One region of the Mangrovibacter phragmitis genome, then DNA from elsewhere that is predicted to be linked to it. Evidence: predicted binding sites of a transcription regulator. Region 1 holds the regulator's gene; each other region holds the start of a gene.
The links. Region 1 encodes Fur, which represses iron uptake genes when iron is present. Its sites were predicted from a motif close to ATAATAATGAGAACNACTATCAA; they were not measured.

Region 1 (4,974 bases):
GGAAGAATCCAGAGAGTAGAGCGTTGAAAGCACCAGCATGAAGCGGTTAACCGCTTTCTTTTGCTCCGCATATTCATCTGACAGCAGTAATTCACGCATTGCCCGTACTTTATCTTTCGGTTTTTCTGGCGCTTTTTCAATACGTGAAACAGGAACACTGCTGTTCGTTGAAATTGTAGAAGAGGACAGCGCAACAGGTTGCTGACCAGAAGAGAGTTTCAGCATACGCCGCAAAATGTCTGACGCGCTTTCACCAATATGCAGTGTGTGGCTCGCAATGTAGCGATACAGCTCGTCATCAACTTCAATCGTTTTCATTTTAATCCAGTTACATATCTTTTCTGAATACAAATCATTGGGATTATAGAGTCAAAACCCAATGGCGAATAGCATCAACCCGGGATGGTGTCAAAAGTCAGAATTAACTGTAACCCTTGCAGCCGGATGGCAGAATAGCCAACATAATACTCTATTCCTGAGACAGCGAAAAAAAGAAGTTTTCTATGAAATTACACGCTCGCCTGCAATCTGCTCAACAAATGACTAACAATCCACCGATTGTGCTTATCCATGGATTATTCGGTACGCTGGACAATTTGGGGGTTCTGGCAAGAGACCTTGTGAAGGACCACGACGTACTGCAAATAGACTTACGCAACCATGGCTTGTCTGCACGCAGCGACACCATGACCTGGCCTGCTATGGCTCAGGATGTACTGGATACGCTGGACGAACAGCATATAGACCGGGCGATTTTCATCGGCCATTCAATGGGCGGCAAAACCGCAATGGCGGTGACACAACAAGCACCAAACCGGGTTGAAAAACTGATCGCTATTGATATAGCCCCGGTCGATTATCACGTTCGCCGCCATGACACTATTTTTGCCGCTATAGACGCCGTCAATGCAGCCGGTGTCACTACCCGGCAAGATGCAGCAACCGTGATGCGTAACATTATCGATGAGGAAGGTGTTATTCAGTTTTTGCTGAAATCCTTTGTTAATGGTGAGTGGCGTTTTAATGTCCCGGTACTCAAAGCGCAATACAGCAATATTGTCGGCTGGGAAACCGTCGCGCCATGGCCGCACCCGGCACTCTTTATCAGCGGCGGGCAGTCACCTTATATTCAGGAACAGTATCGTGAAACACTGCTGGCTCAATTTCCTTGTGCCAAAGCCTGGGTGGTTGCAGGTGCCGGTCATTGGGTTCATGCGGAAAAACCCGATGCAGTCATCCGCGCGATTCGCCGTTTTCTTAACCCCGCAGACCAAAACTGATTAAAAAGCCGCCGACTGGCTGGCAAATGTGGCTTTCGCGTTGGCGCGTCATGTTGCCTGATGTATCATGGCGCGCTGTAATGCGCCCGAGCACGTTGCTCAAGCCACCTGTTTTCCTCACTATTCTAATCATGGCAAAAGAACAAACGGACCGTACGACATTAGATCTGTTCGCGGATGAACGCCGTCCGGGTCGCCCGAAAACAAATCCACTGTCACGTCACGAACAATTGCGTATTAATAAACGCAACCAGCTTAAACGCGATAAGGTTCGTGGGCTTAAGCGTGTGGAATTAAAATTGAATGCCGATGCGGTAGATGCGCTGAATGAGCTGGCGCAGGTGCGTAACATGAGCCGAAGCGAACTTATTGAAGAGATGTTGATGGCTCAGTTAGATAACACAAAACCCGGTCATATATAATCCACGCATTCCCGGCCAGTTTTTCCTTTTCATGTAGCAGCGTGTGCACCCGGTAGTGATAGCTGTTTCCGCATGGGAAGCTGTTCTGCTATCATTGCCTTATCTGTGGACAAACTCACGCCACCATAACATTAAGTTTCAAGAGGTTATTAAACTCATGGCGATCGTAGGCATTTTTTTCGGCAGCGACACCGGCAACACTGAAAACATTGCAAAAAGCATTCAAAAACAGCTTGGTAAAGATGTTGCTGAAGTGCACGACATAGCCAAGAGCAGCAAAGAAGATATTGAAGCCTTTGATATTCTGCTGCTTGGTATCCCAACCTGGTATTACGGTGAAGCACAGTGTGACTGGGATGATTTTTTCCCTACACTGGAAGAAATTGATTTTACGGGTAAATTGGTAGCCCTGTTCGGTTGCGGTGATCAGGAAGATTACGCCGAATATTTTTGTGACGCCCTTGGCACAATGCGTGACATTATCGAACCGCGTGGTGCGGTTATCGTCGGCCACTGGCCAACTGCCGGGTATCATTTTGAAGCCTCGAAGGGTTTGGCAGATGACGACCACTTTGTCGGCCTGGCTATTGATGAAGACCGTCAGCCAGAGTTGACAGCTGAGCGTGTTGAAAAATGGGTTAAGCAAGTTTCTGAAGAAATGCAGCTCGATAGCATTATTAATGCCTGATAATTCAACGGCGCAACTATATTGCGCCGGATTGATAGGTAAAACCGATAAAAATAATTGCTACATTTTTTTAACTTTTTCACGTTAGCGCTGTACAATGATCCAGTTGACAGCATGTTTTTTTGGTAAATGTGCCAGTGCTGTCAGATTATTATTTTTCAATTTTGCTGGAGACTTGCGGTTTTCTTTAGGGAGTGTCAAACCTATAATGAGACGCATTAACTTTAGCGTATTACGTCGTATGCCCATTCACGGGTACTTTGCAAGCAACAGGACATATTCCGCATGACTGACAATAATACCGCATTAAAGAAGGCAGGCCTGAAAGTCACGCTTCCCCGGTTAAAAATCCTGGAAGTGTTGCAGGAGCCGGACAATCACCATGTCAGCGCGGAAGATTTATATAAGCGACTGATTGACATGGGAGAGGAGATTGGTCTTGCTACCGTGTATCGTGTGCTCAATCAGTTTGATGACGCCGGTATCGTTACACGCCATAACTTCGAAGGCGGCAAATCGGTATTCGAACTGACGCAGCAGCACCATCATGACCATCTGATTTGCCTGGACTGCGGTAAAGTTATTGAGTTCAGCGATGATTCTATCGAAGCTCGCCAGCGTGAAATTGCTACCAGCCATGGTATTCGCCTGACAAACCACAGTCTGTACCTCTATGGTCATTGCGCTGAAGGCGATTGCCGTGATGATGAACATGCACACGAAGGCACCAAATAATCGGGTGTACCCGTAAGCCTGTGTAATGTGACATCAACAAAAGCCAGGCTTAATACCTGGTTTTTTTGTCAGTGAGCTTTGTTCCGCTGGCAGGGCTTCCATCTCCCACAAGCGAATCAGCATTACTTAGCAATAACGCCCCTGCTGGTACGCGCTTGCCATCCGGGCTCACAGCGCGCACCGGCACATTACCGCTGACACAGAGCCGTATTTAAACTTTGCCGCTGCTTTACACAGGCGGATACCACTCTTATCGCCGCGCCAGTCTTCCTTGTATGCTTTATTGCCTGATAACAAGCAATTTCATTGGAGTGACCGCTTTCAGGGGACTCCGCCATTTCAATTGCGGTAAAAACCGCAAGCTCCAGGCCGAACATTTCGGCGAGATAACCGGACTGAAAATCCAGATTTGTGTTCCCTGTTGTGTGAGACAAATTGGTTTTGCAGTCAGAAAAGTGAAAACAACCAGACAGGTTAATTGAGGTTCTTTACTGAATCGCGAATGACCAGTTCACCGGGTAAACTCACGCAAGATTTATCTGTATGCGGTGAGATACCTAACAAACGTTCAACGGCCAGTTTGACCATGTCAGTCAAGGGGATTTTAATGGTGGTGAGTGCAGGAGAAACAAAACCGCCAATGCGCGAATCATCAAACCCGGCAACAGAAATATCGCCAGGCACCGCAATTCCCGCCTCTTGCAGCGCTTTCATGGCCCCTAATGCCATATCATCATTACCGGCAAGGATCAGGCTAAAGGGAACTGCCTGCTCAATCAGTTGCCGTGCAGCGGCATAACCACTTTCCATACTCCAGTCACCGGCCACTGCCAGAGCAGGTTCAGGAGTAAGACCCTGTTCAGATAACGCATCTAAATACGCCTGATAACGCATAATATTGGTTGGAGACCCATTCCTGCCGCTTATCCAGGCGATGTTGCGGTGCCCCATATCCAGAATAAAGGCCATCATCATTCGGGCACATTGATAGTGCAGGACGCTGATAGCGCATTCAGGATGGCGGGGTAATGTGCGGTTGAGAACAATAACAGGAACCGGGCTGGTATCAATAATCGCATCCAGTTCATCAGGAGTGAGGTATTGCGGGTAAACCATAATACCAGCGCATTTCATGCGCACCAGGTAATCAATAGCCGCCGTTTCATCTTCTGCTGAGTGCTTACCATCGGCAAAAATAAGCTGATGCTGGTATTGTTCGCTCCAGGTTGCTGCACCATAAATTAGTGTTGAGAAATAAGGGCCATTGTATAAAGCATTGGTCATCACAAAACCCACTAACCGTGTTTTCTGCGTCGCCAGTTGCTGGGCCAACAAATTAGGCCGGTAGCCAGTTTCTTCAATGGCTTTAAACACCAGGCGTTTAATTTCATCACTGACGATGTCTTTACCATTCAACACCCGGGACACGGTAGATTTAGATACCCCGGCGGCTTTCGCGACATCCAGCATTTTTACCATTGAAAAACGACTCCCCAAATTATCTACGGCCTGAAAGGCAGGTTAGCCTGAGCCCTGAAAACTGGCAGATGTATTCAGGGCTACACGACTGTAATGGGTTTCGCGTGCCGTTTCAATTTTGCGGCAACAAGAGTGGGGCCAGTAATGCTGGACCCCGAGTATTTAAGCAACAGAAAATAAAGGGTTACCGCTATCAACCCTGCCCGACTGCTGGTGAAATAGCAAAGCATGTTCATCGCTGTTCACCACCAGTACCGGCGTCGTAATGTCATAGCCCGCTTCAATTACCTTTTCTTTATCGAACTGAATCAACGGGGTACCGGCGGTCACATAGTCACCTGTTTTAACCAGCGTGGTGAAATGTGCGCCC
Region 2 (4,974 bases), 1.8 Mb from region 1:
ATCTGGACCTGGAACGAATTTTTAATTCCGCTCATTTTGGTTAATCAGGAAGATTTACGAACCCTGCCGATTGGGATGATGTTTTTCCAGAACAAGAACACCATTAACATTCCGGTACTGATGGCAGGCGCAATGATTGTTATTCTGCCGTTAGTGGCTGTGTTTCTGGTGTTCCAGCGCAAATTCATTAGCGGCGTGACACAAGGCGCGGTGAAATAAATGCAACTGACTCTGACGCTCCCCAAAGGCCACCCGGCCAGTTCCCCGGTAACCGGGATAATTCAGCAGGCCATAGATGAAGTCAACAACGCTGGCGGCGGAACACTGGTACTCCCTCCGGGGCAGTATTTAACCGGTGCCCTGGTTCTGCCTTCAAACTTCTGCCTGCATTTTGAACCAGGTGCTGAACTGGTTGCCAGCAGCCAGTATGAAGATTACCTGCCAGGTGAAACCCTGAGTGTGGCCGAACAATCCAACCGGGCACTGATCTACGCCCGTAACCAGCACAACATCAGCCTGACTGGCCAGGGCCGCATTGATGGTAACGCCACTGCCTGGTTCTCTGCCACCAAAGACGCCTTGGGTTACCGTATGCCTGCGCAGGAGCGGCCACGCATTATTGTGTTCGAAGGCTGTAATAATGTGCGCCTGCAAAGCGTGCGGATACATGACGCGCCGATGTGGACCGTCCACCTGGTTGCCTGTGAGCAGGTGTTTATCAGCCAGATGGTTGTTGATAACGATATGACCATGGCGAATACCGATGCGCTGGATATTGACAGTTGCCGCTATGTACATATCAGCGACAGCCATTTCAGTGCCGCCGACGATGGCATTTGCCTGAAAACCACCCGTAAACCCGCCCCACTGGCCGGCCCCACCCAACATGTCACGATTAGCGGCTGCACTCTGCGCTCCGCGAGCAGTGCATTCAAAATTGGCACTGAAACAGTTGATGACATTGAAGATATTGTTATGACCGGGTGCACCATCTACGACAGCAACCGTGGCATCGGGATTATCAGCCGTGATGGTGGCGCACTGCGCCGCCTGCGGTTCAGCGATATCACTTTTAACTGCCATCACGCGAACCCCTGCCACTGGGGGCGCGCAGACCCGGTATTTATCTCCTGCCGCGCGCGTGACCCCAAGGTTCCCCCCGGCCCCATCAGCCAGGTCAGTTTTAATGGGATAAGTGGCACTGCTGAAGGAGCCATTAACCTGCACAGCGAGCAACCCGGAGACATAGCCTGGGTGCGACTCAGCCAGGTCCAGCTTCGCCAGGTGGCATGCAATGACCCGCAGCAAGGCAGCTATGATATTCGCCCACCCTGCAACCCCGAACGCCCCACAGGCACCGGGCTGGACAACGCATTTTTGATTAACCCGGCAAGCGGTGAGCCGTGGGGTGTGGAACGTTACCCTGGCGGAATGCCTGCTATTTACGCCACTGGCGTGTTGCACCTGGCGCTGGATAACCTGTCCATTGAACGTCCACACCCGCTTCCCGCAGGCTGGCACCCACAAGCGGTTATACAATCATAGCTGCATATAAATGCGAATAAGTATCATTTATTTTACTAAGCTAAAACACGAATGATACACTTGCTCCCTCCTGCGGCAGGCCATTGCCTGCCGCCAGTAACTGACAGGTGAGCATGAAAACGCAGCAACCGCTACCCCCGCCACAACTGTTCTCCGTGGCGCATTTTCTTGACTTTGGCGCACGCTACAGTATTGATTACCACTTCCCGGGTCTTGGCATGACACCTGCGGCAAACGCTGCCCGCACCGTGATGCGTGGCTATGTGGATGAACTTACCCTGCCATCGGGGATTTTTGCCACCTGCTCTGATTTACAGGTGATTGAACCCTGGCACTCCACATCACTGGGGTGTGCACCGTTATATATTCTGGTCGTACTGGAAGGGAATGTGCAGCTAAACCTGAATGGCAAAGCCTGGCGAATCCAGTCGGGTATGGCACTGGCAACCCATCTTGGGGAACAGCAAGTGCTGCGCGCCTGCCACCAGAGCGATGAGCGCCTGGTGACTGTTTCACTGGCGCTGCCAGCGGCAAGCGCTGCCGCTCACCCGGCAATTGCCGCGCATGTCTCCGCCTGGCAGCAACTGGGGCCACTCACCACGGCCTGGCCGGTAGCCAGTTATGTTCTGAGTGGGTTACGCCAGGCACAGCAGTGCACCACCTCGCCACTGGCCCGCCAGCTCACTCTTGAAGGTGCCTTGCTGCAGTTACTGGGCCAGCAAATGCAGGAAAGTGCCACCAACAACACAAACCTGCGTGGAGAACGCCTGCGGCTGGAACAGGTGCGTATTATACTGGAAACCGCCCCGGAACAACCCCATACACTGGAAGCCCTGGCGCGCACCGCCGCCATGAGCACAGCCAGCCTGCGCAGTAAATTCCGCCAGGCCTATGGCGACTCGGTGTTTAATTACCTGCGCGATTGCCGGCTGGCTCTTGCCCGGCGCTATCTTCTGGAAGGCGACAGCGTTCAGGAAGCTGCATGGAAAGCTGGCTATGCCCATGCCACCAATTTTGCGACCGCCTTCCGGCGGCGTTACGGTATTCCCCCCAGCGATGTTCACCCGGTGCAGTAAGGCCGGGTTTTAGCATTGCGCATACACAGTCTGTCATCCGGCATAGTCTTGCCCCGGCATAAAACCGTAATAATAATCACTTTCATTAAATAATAATTCAGGACAGGTTCAGATACATGGCAAGGTCAGGGACATTCTCTTTTTCTTTACTGGCTGGCAGTATTGCCACCAGTTTTTTCCCCGGCGCACAGGCTGCCACCACAGCGGCAGGTTCCCAGGAAAGCACTATCGTTGTCAGCGCCACACATGGTGAGAGTAGTAACAGCGTGGCGCCTTACATCAACAGCGCCACCAAATCAGCACTACCGGAAAACCGCACACCACAAACCATAGATACCATCAGCCACAGTGAAATGGCGCAGCGCCACCCGCAGTCGCTCAATGAAGTGCTGCGCTATGCCGCCGGGGTTTCAACCGAAATGCGCGGTGCCACCACCTATATGAGCGAATATAAAATCCGTGGTTTTAATGCAGAACATGAATACCTCGACGGGCTGCAACTGCCCTATAACGTGAGTGGCAACACCAAAGCGAATATCGACCCCATTCTTATGGAACAGGTTCAGATCCTTAAAGGACCATCTTCGGTGTTATATGGCAATGCTTCTCCCGGCGGGCTGGTGAATATTCAGAGCAAAATGCCCGAGAAAACACCTCACAACGAAATTGGCTTTAATACTGGCAACCGGAATTTAAAAGAAGGCTGGCTGGATTCCACCGGGCAAATTGCCAACAGCGACTGGGCATACCGGTTAATTGGCAAAGCCAGTGAAGGCGATGACCAGGCCCGCACCACCAAACACGAAAGCTACCTGATTGCGCCTTCTGCCACCTGGCAGCCTTCCGGCCAGACCCGGCTGACGGTTCAGGCGCTATACCAGAACCAGCCCAGCCTGACCCCATCCAACCCGTTACCACTGGCTTACCTGCGCAGTGGCTATGCCTCGCGCCGGGATTTTGCGGGCGACCACTGGAATGGGTTTAAACAACGTGAAGGCATGCTGGGTTACACCTTTGAACACCAGTTTGATAACGGCTGGGGCATGGTACAAAAAGCGCGTTATTTCAGTGTGGATACCCACCAGCGCAGTATTTACTCCACCGGCATCGGGGCCAGTAATACTCAGCTTTCCCGCTTTGGTTACACCACCGATGAAGACCTGGACAGCTTCAATGTGGACAACCAGGTGAGCAAAACTGCCCACTGGGGCGACTGGCAGCACCACCTGTTAGCCGGGTTCGACTACCAGCACCTGAACTCCCATATGAGATACCGCTATGGGACCGTGAACCCGGGTATCGACATGCAACACCCGGATTACAGCCAGGTAACCAGCAACAACCTGGGTTTGTATACCGCCACGAAGCAGCGCCTGAGTTTTTACCAGCAGGGCTGGTATTTACAGGACCAGGTGGTATTCGGCGGGCTGAACCTGGTCGCCAGCATTCGCTACGACAACTATCACTCCACCACTACCAATAATCTGGATAACGACAGCAAAAGCTGGGTGAGCCAGCAGCGTGTCACCAAACGCCTGGGCGCGCTGTACCAGTTCGACAATGGTATTGCGCCTTACGTCAGTTACTCCGAAGGGTTTTTGCCGGTTTCACCGCAGGGTACACTTACCGCACAGCAAGTTAAACCCACCACCAGCGAGCAACTGGAAGGCGGTGTGAAGTACCAGATAGCAGACTATGCCACCACACTGACCGCGTCTGTTTTCCGTATCCGGCAAAAAAACGTAGTGACTACCGACAACACCTACACTGCCGATTACCAGTTGAATTACTGGCAAACCGGGGAGATAACGTCGAAAGGGGTTGAATTAAGCGCTATCAGCCGCCCAACAGATAACATCAACCTGGTGGCAAATTACGCCTGGACCGACGCAGAAAACACCAAAGATGCGCTCTACCAGGGAAAACGCCCGACCCAGGTTCCTGAGCATGCCGCCAACCTGTGGGCCGATTACCACTTCAGTTCCGGTAGCCTGAATGGGCTGATGATTGGTGCCGGCGCGCGTTATACCGGTAAAACAGAAACAACTCCGGATAACAGCCTCCCGGCGCTGGGTGGTAATACACAGTACGATATGGCGGTAAGTTACGATATGGGCGTTATCAGCCCGTCTCTGGCGGGGCTGACGCTGAAAGCCAGCGGCCAGAACCTGACCAATAAACTCACCTGGACCTGCTATGACGCCAACTATTGCTGGATTGGCCGGGACCGCACCTGGCAGGTGGGTGCCAGCTACCAGTTCTGACAACTAACAACTGTGTAATCAACATAAAACAGGCCCGGCGCGCCAGAAGTGCGCCGGGCCTGTTAATCATTATGCGGGGAATTACTGCC
Region 3 (4,974 bases), 380 kb from region 1:
GCCCGGCGGCAACCATTAATGCAGGCTGGATCAGGTTCTTGATACTGATATTGGTGAGTGTATGTATATTGAAGGCGGGGCGTTCACCATAGAACAGTAACCCCAGAGCAAACAGTGAAATCCCTCCGGCCGTTTTCCCCATCATCTCAATTGGTGACTCCAGCAATGCCGGGATTTTAAGGCCACTCAGGCTCAGCAATACTCCCAGAATAGGGATCCAGACAATAGGGTTGCGAATGGCTTTAAATAAATTCGCGGCTATCATACTGCCCAGTCTGACTGCTTCTGATTCGTTACCTTTCTCCCCCATGCGAATCAGCATAATAGTTAGGGGAATCATCAACACACTGGTTATCAGGTTACCTATCAGGACACCCAGAAAACCTTCCGGGCCAATTAATACCGCCAGCACGGGCGCACCAAAGTAAGCCATATCCGGGAAGGCACACACCAGTGACTGAATTGCACTGGTTTTAATATCATGGCGAAAGACAAATCGTGAAATAAGTAATGCCAACAACCACGAGCCCATCAGGCCAAATACCAGAACGGCCATAAATGGCAGGTTTTGAATTTTCTCTGGATCCGTTTTCAGTGCACCCATAAATAAATGCAAAGGCAGAGCAAAGCGGATAACTACGGTTGCTAATACCGAAGCATCTTCGCGGCGGGTATAACCTAGTTTACCACTTAACCATCCAAGAACCATAATGAACACAAGTGGAAATAATGAGGATAAGAGTAATGTTGGCATAATATTACCTTGTAATTGTATTGAGTGGAAACAACCTGGAGATCACCTTCAGTGATGTTTTCTCATGTTGAGATTTTTCTGGTTAACACACTGAGTGATAAGCCTTTATTTCACTATTTGTAAATGAATAAATAATCGTTATGATGAGCTGAATATATAGTTGCTGTATTCTTTTGTGAGTGATATCAGTCACGGCAAGGGGCTAACATTAATTACTAAAGCCTGTTTAAATTTAATAAAGTAACGGCTGCGTTTTTTTGGTTTGGGAAGATATTTTTTTTGTGAATTAACAGAGGTAATCGACAGGGGAAGTTGATGCGGGAAATAAAAAATGCGCCAGTAAATGGCGCATCATGAACAGGTAAGAAAATAAATTAAAATGCCGCGTGTTTATAAGGCTGGTATTCTGCTTTCCAGAACGTTTTATCAATAGCGGAAAGAATAGCATCGTCATCCATTTGTGGTGCGACACCATCCTGTTGCGCGGCTTTTGCCACAGACAGTGCTATTGCTCGAGAAACCTGTTCTATCTCTTCAATAGGAGGCAGTAACTTGCCACGTTCTGTTTGCACCAGTGGTGAATGATCAGCCAGTGTCTGGCTTGCTGCCAGTAGCATACCGTTCGTGACACGGCGTGCTTTCGCTGCCAGAATGCCCAGCCCCAGGCCCGGGAAAATATAGGCATTGTTACATTGGGCAATGTCATAAATATTATCCTGGTAGCATACTGGTGGGAACGGGCTTCCTGTGGCAACCAGTGCAGCGCCTTCCGTCCAGGCAATCAAGTCTTGTGGTTTGGCTTCCGCGCGTGACGTTGGGTTGGACAACGGCATAATAATAGGATGCGGGCAGTGGCGATGCATCTCTTTAACGATTTCTTCACTGAATAACCCCGGTTGCCCGGAGACGCCAATTAACACAGTGGGTTTCGCGTGGCGGACTACATCCATCAGGGAAATTGTTCCGGCTTCATTACCCCAGCCCTGTACTTTTTCCCGGCTGGTGACCAGACGGTGCTGGAAATCCCGCAGGTTTGGCATGTCGTCAGTCAACAGGCCAAAACGGTCCACCATGAAGATTCGTGAACGTGCTTCTTCTTCACTGGCACCATCTGCCACCATACGTGCAACGATAGTTTCCGCAATACCACAGCCTGCGGAGCCTGCACCCAGGAAGGCAATACGCTGGTCGCGCAGTGTTGAACCTTTAGCCTGTGAACCGGCAATCAGTGTACCTAGTGCAACGGCGGCTGTACCCTGAATATCATCGTTAAAGCAGCACAGCTCGTCACGGTAGCGGTTCAGTAATTGTGTGGCGTTATTCTGAGCAAAGTCTTCAAATTGCAGCAGAACATTTGGCCAGCGCTCTTTTACGGCATTGATAAACATATCCATAAATTCACGGTATTCACCATCTGTGATACGTGGGTGGCGCCAACCCATATACAGAGGATCATCCAGGCGTTGGGCATTATTCGTGCCGACATCCAGCATGATGGGCAATGTAGATGCCGGGTTAATACCACCACAGGCTGTGTACAGCGATAATTTACCGATAGGGATACCCATGCCGCCAATTCCCTGGTCACCAAGGCCGAGAATACGTTCGCCATCGGTCACAACAATGACTTTTATGTCATGGCGGGAAAAGTTTTGCAGCATGTCATCAATACGGTGGCGGTCTGGCCAGGAAATAAATAACCCACGCGCGCGGCGGTAGATATCAGAGAAGTGTTCACAGGCCTCACCCACTGTAGGGGTATAGATGATGGGCATCATCTCTTCGAGGTGTGAGCGCAGCAGGTTATAGAATAATGTCTCGTTAGTATCCTGGATATTTCGCAAATAAATATGGCGGGAGAGGTCGCGTTTAAAGTGATTAAACTGGGACCATGCGCGTTCAGTTTGTTCAGTGATGGTCTCGACTTGTTCAGGCAACAGGCCAATTAAATTTAATGCAATACGCTCTTCATGAGAAAATGCCAGCCCTTTATTTAACAAAGGGTTTTCCAGCAACATAGCCCCAGTATACGGGGTATAAACAGAATTTTTTTTTAACATCTGAATGCTCCAGAGACGATCATACTGCCACGGCGCATAAGAGAAAAATGTCACCACGTAAATATACGTCTGGCGTATGATGTAGGGGTGTAACGGTTTAATTTAACCCCGATTGTATTCCTCATTTTTGCAGAATTTTAATTACTTTAATTGCATTAAACTTTAATTAGTTTTTTTAGTGTTTTTTGTTTGATTATTATCCAGGGATGGATGGCGGGTAACTATCAACGTGAATCTGCTAACCCATATAACGGTATTAATGCGTTATATAATACCAGATGTTTTATTTTATGTGACGAGGTTAAATATTTCAATAAATGATTGTGGAAAGTATGAGTTAAATATGTATTTAGTTTCCTGCCTTTGTCCGGTGTTTTTGTGCGTTTGCCTGATATTCATTTGATGCCAACACCAGGCGGGTTGCACCCAATGAAAGTGCAGAGCTCCATACCCTGTAATGCAGTCAGGCTTAACCCCATGACCACCATTATGCACAGTGCGCCAATAAATGGTGAACTACCCGCTAACAGAGTCGGAACCAGCGGTACAGGCATAGCACTTAAATTGGATAATGACTGTCATTTTTATCTTTGATTCAGCTGCGTGTCGAGGGCTGTGCGTACGTTTTGCATAATAATATATTCAAAATTTCTGATGATCATCATCATGGTTATCTGCGTTTATTTGCACGCTGAAAGCCGTAATCTGGCAGTAAGTAATCTGACACGGTAATTAAGGATATAATGATGAACACCTCACGTATGCCTGCACTGTTTGTTGGCCATGGCAGCCCAATGAATGTGCTTGAAGATAACGTGTATACCCGCTCCTGGCAGCAACTGGGTAAAACACTACCTCGCCCGAAAGCGATAGTGGTGGTTTCTGCTCACTGGTACACGCGAGGTACTGGCGTTACCGCTATGCCTAATCCAAAGACTATTCATGATTTTGGCGGGTTCCCGCAGGCGCTGTTTGATACGCAATACCCGGCTCCTGGCGCACCGGATTTAGCACAGCACTTAGTGGATTTACTGGCTCCTGCTGCTGTCATTAAAGATGACAGTGCATGGGGGTTTGACCACGGATCATGGGGTGTGGTTATCAAAATGTACCCTGATGCCGATATACCTATGGTACAGCTGAGTATTGATGCTACCCAGTCACCGGTCTGGCACTATGAAATGGGCCGTAAGCTGGCAGCACTGCGTGATGAAGGTATCCTGCTGATAGGTAGCGGCAACGTTGTACACAACCTGCGTACTATTCGCTGGCAGGGTGGGAGTGAGGCTTATCCCTGGGCAACCGCCTTTGACCAGTACGTTCGCGATAATTTGACCTGGAAAGGTGAAGCGCAAGACCACCCGTTGGTTAATTATATGGACCACTCAGGCGCTCAGCTTTCATGCCCGACACCAGATCACTACTTGCCGCTGTTGTATATTTTGGGGGCGTGGGATGGTGAAGAGCCAGTGAGTATTGTTATTGAAGGAATTGAAATGGGTTCTCTGAGTATGCTGTCTGTGCAGGTTGGCGCATAACGACATTGCCACCGGGTACTGTGTCAGAACCCGATGAATACTGAATAAGGCCGCGCCTGATTAACAGGCGCGTGCAGTCATTATTCAGGGGTGAAGCTGTGTGGGTAAAAGCGTGAAAGATCCTGCGTGATCAGTGCCCTGTCTTCCCGTATACCGATCCCGGCGGGTTGGTCATTAATCAGCCAGGATCCAATTAGCGTATAACTGTCACCAAACCTGGGTAATGGGTGGTATTGCTGGACAATCATACCTTCTTCACCATATGGACCCTCCGCCCGGGCTATTTCTTTCCCTTGTTCAATAATCTGGATATTGGCACCTTCGCGGGAGAAAATGGGTTTCACCACGTAGCTCTCCATGGCGGGATGATCATCTGCGGCAAACCAGGCGGGCAAAAGATTCGGGTGCCCTGGAAACATTTCCCACAGCAATGGCAGTAATGCTTTGTTAGATAAAATACTCTTCCAGGCCGGTTCCAGCCAGCGCACACCAGCATCTTCAAGTTTTGTCGAAAACATCTCCCGTAGCATGAACTCCCACGGATAGAGTTTAAACAAATTGCTGATGACCTGGTCCTGCATATCGGTAAACTGACCTTTTTCACCCAGCCCAATTTGATCCA

Region 2: a site for Fur is predicted at 2,685-2,707, ahead of MPHASIOC01_RS10720 (TonB-dependent siderophore receptor). Genes of this name have one in related genera too.
Region 3: a site for Fur is predicted at 3,380-3,402, ahead of ygiD (4,5-DOPA dioxygenase extradiol). Genes of this name have one in related genera too.

The regions. Positions count from the first base shown of each region.
Region 1 covers NZ_CP134782.1:4,034,119-4,039,092, forward strand. The annotation lists gene seqA (replication initiation negative regulator SeqA) at 1-318, opposite strand, end outside; gene ybfF (esterase) at 504-1,280, shown strand; gene ybfE (LexA regulated protein) at 1,412-1,702, shown strand; gene fldA (flavodoxin FldA) at 1,860-2,390, shown strand; gene fur (ferric iron uptake transcriptional regulator) at 2,676-3,125, shown strand; partial or broken gene MPHASIOC01_RS19620 (ChiP family protein) at 3,330-3,568, opposite strand; gene MPHASIOC01_RS19625 (LacI family DNA-binding transcriptional regulator) at 3,600-4,604, opposite strand; gene MPHASIOC01_RS19630 (beta-glucoside-specific PTS transporter subunit IIABC) at 4,767-4,974, opposite strand, start outside.
Region 2 covers NZ_CP134782.1:2,192,376-2,197,349, forward strand. The annotation lists gene MPHASIOC01_RS10705 (carbohydrate ABC transporter permease) at 1-219, shown strand, start outside; gene MPHASIOC01_RS10710 (glycoside hydrolase family 28 protein) at 226-1,545, shown strand; gene MPHASIOC01_RS10715 (AraC family transcriptional regulator) at 1,659-2,621, shown strand; gene MPHASIOC01_RS10720 (TonB-dependent siderophore receptor) at 2,738-4,885, shown strand; gene MPHASIOC01_RS10725 (5'-nucleotidase, lipoprotein e(P4) family) at 4,967-4,974, opposite strand, start outside.
Region 3 covers NZ_CP134782.1:3,657,072-3,662,045, reverse strand. The annotation lists gene MPHASIOC01_RS17670 (AEC family transporter) at 1-754, opposite strand, end outside; gene MPHASIOC01_RS17665 (NAD-dependent malic enzyme) at 1,129-2,814, opposite strand; gene ygiD (4,5-DOPA dioxygenase extradiol) at 3,561-4,352, shown strand; gene MPHASIOC01_RS17655 (glutathionylspermidine synthase family protein) at 4,433-4,974, opposite strand, start outside.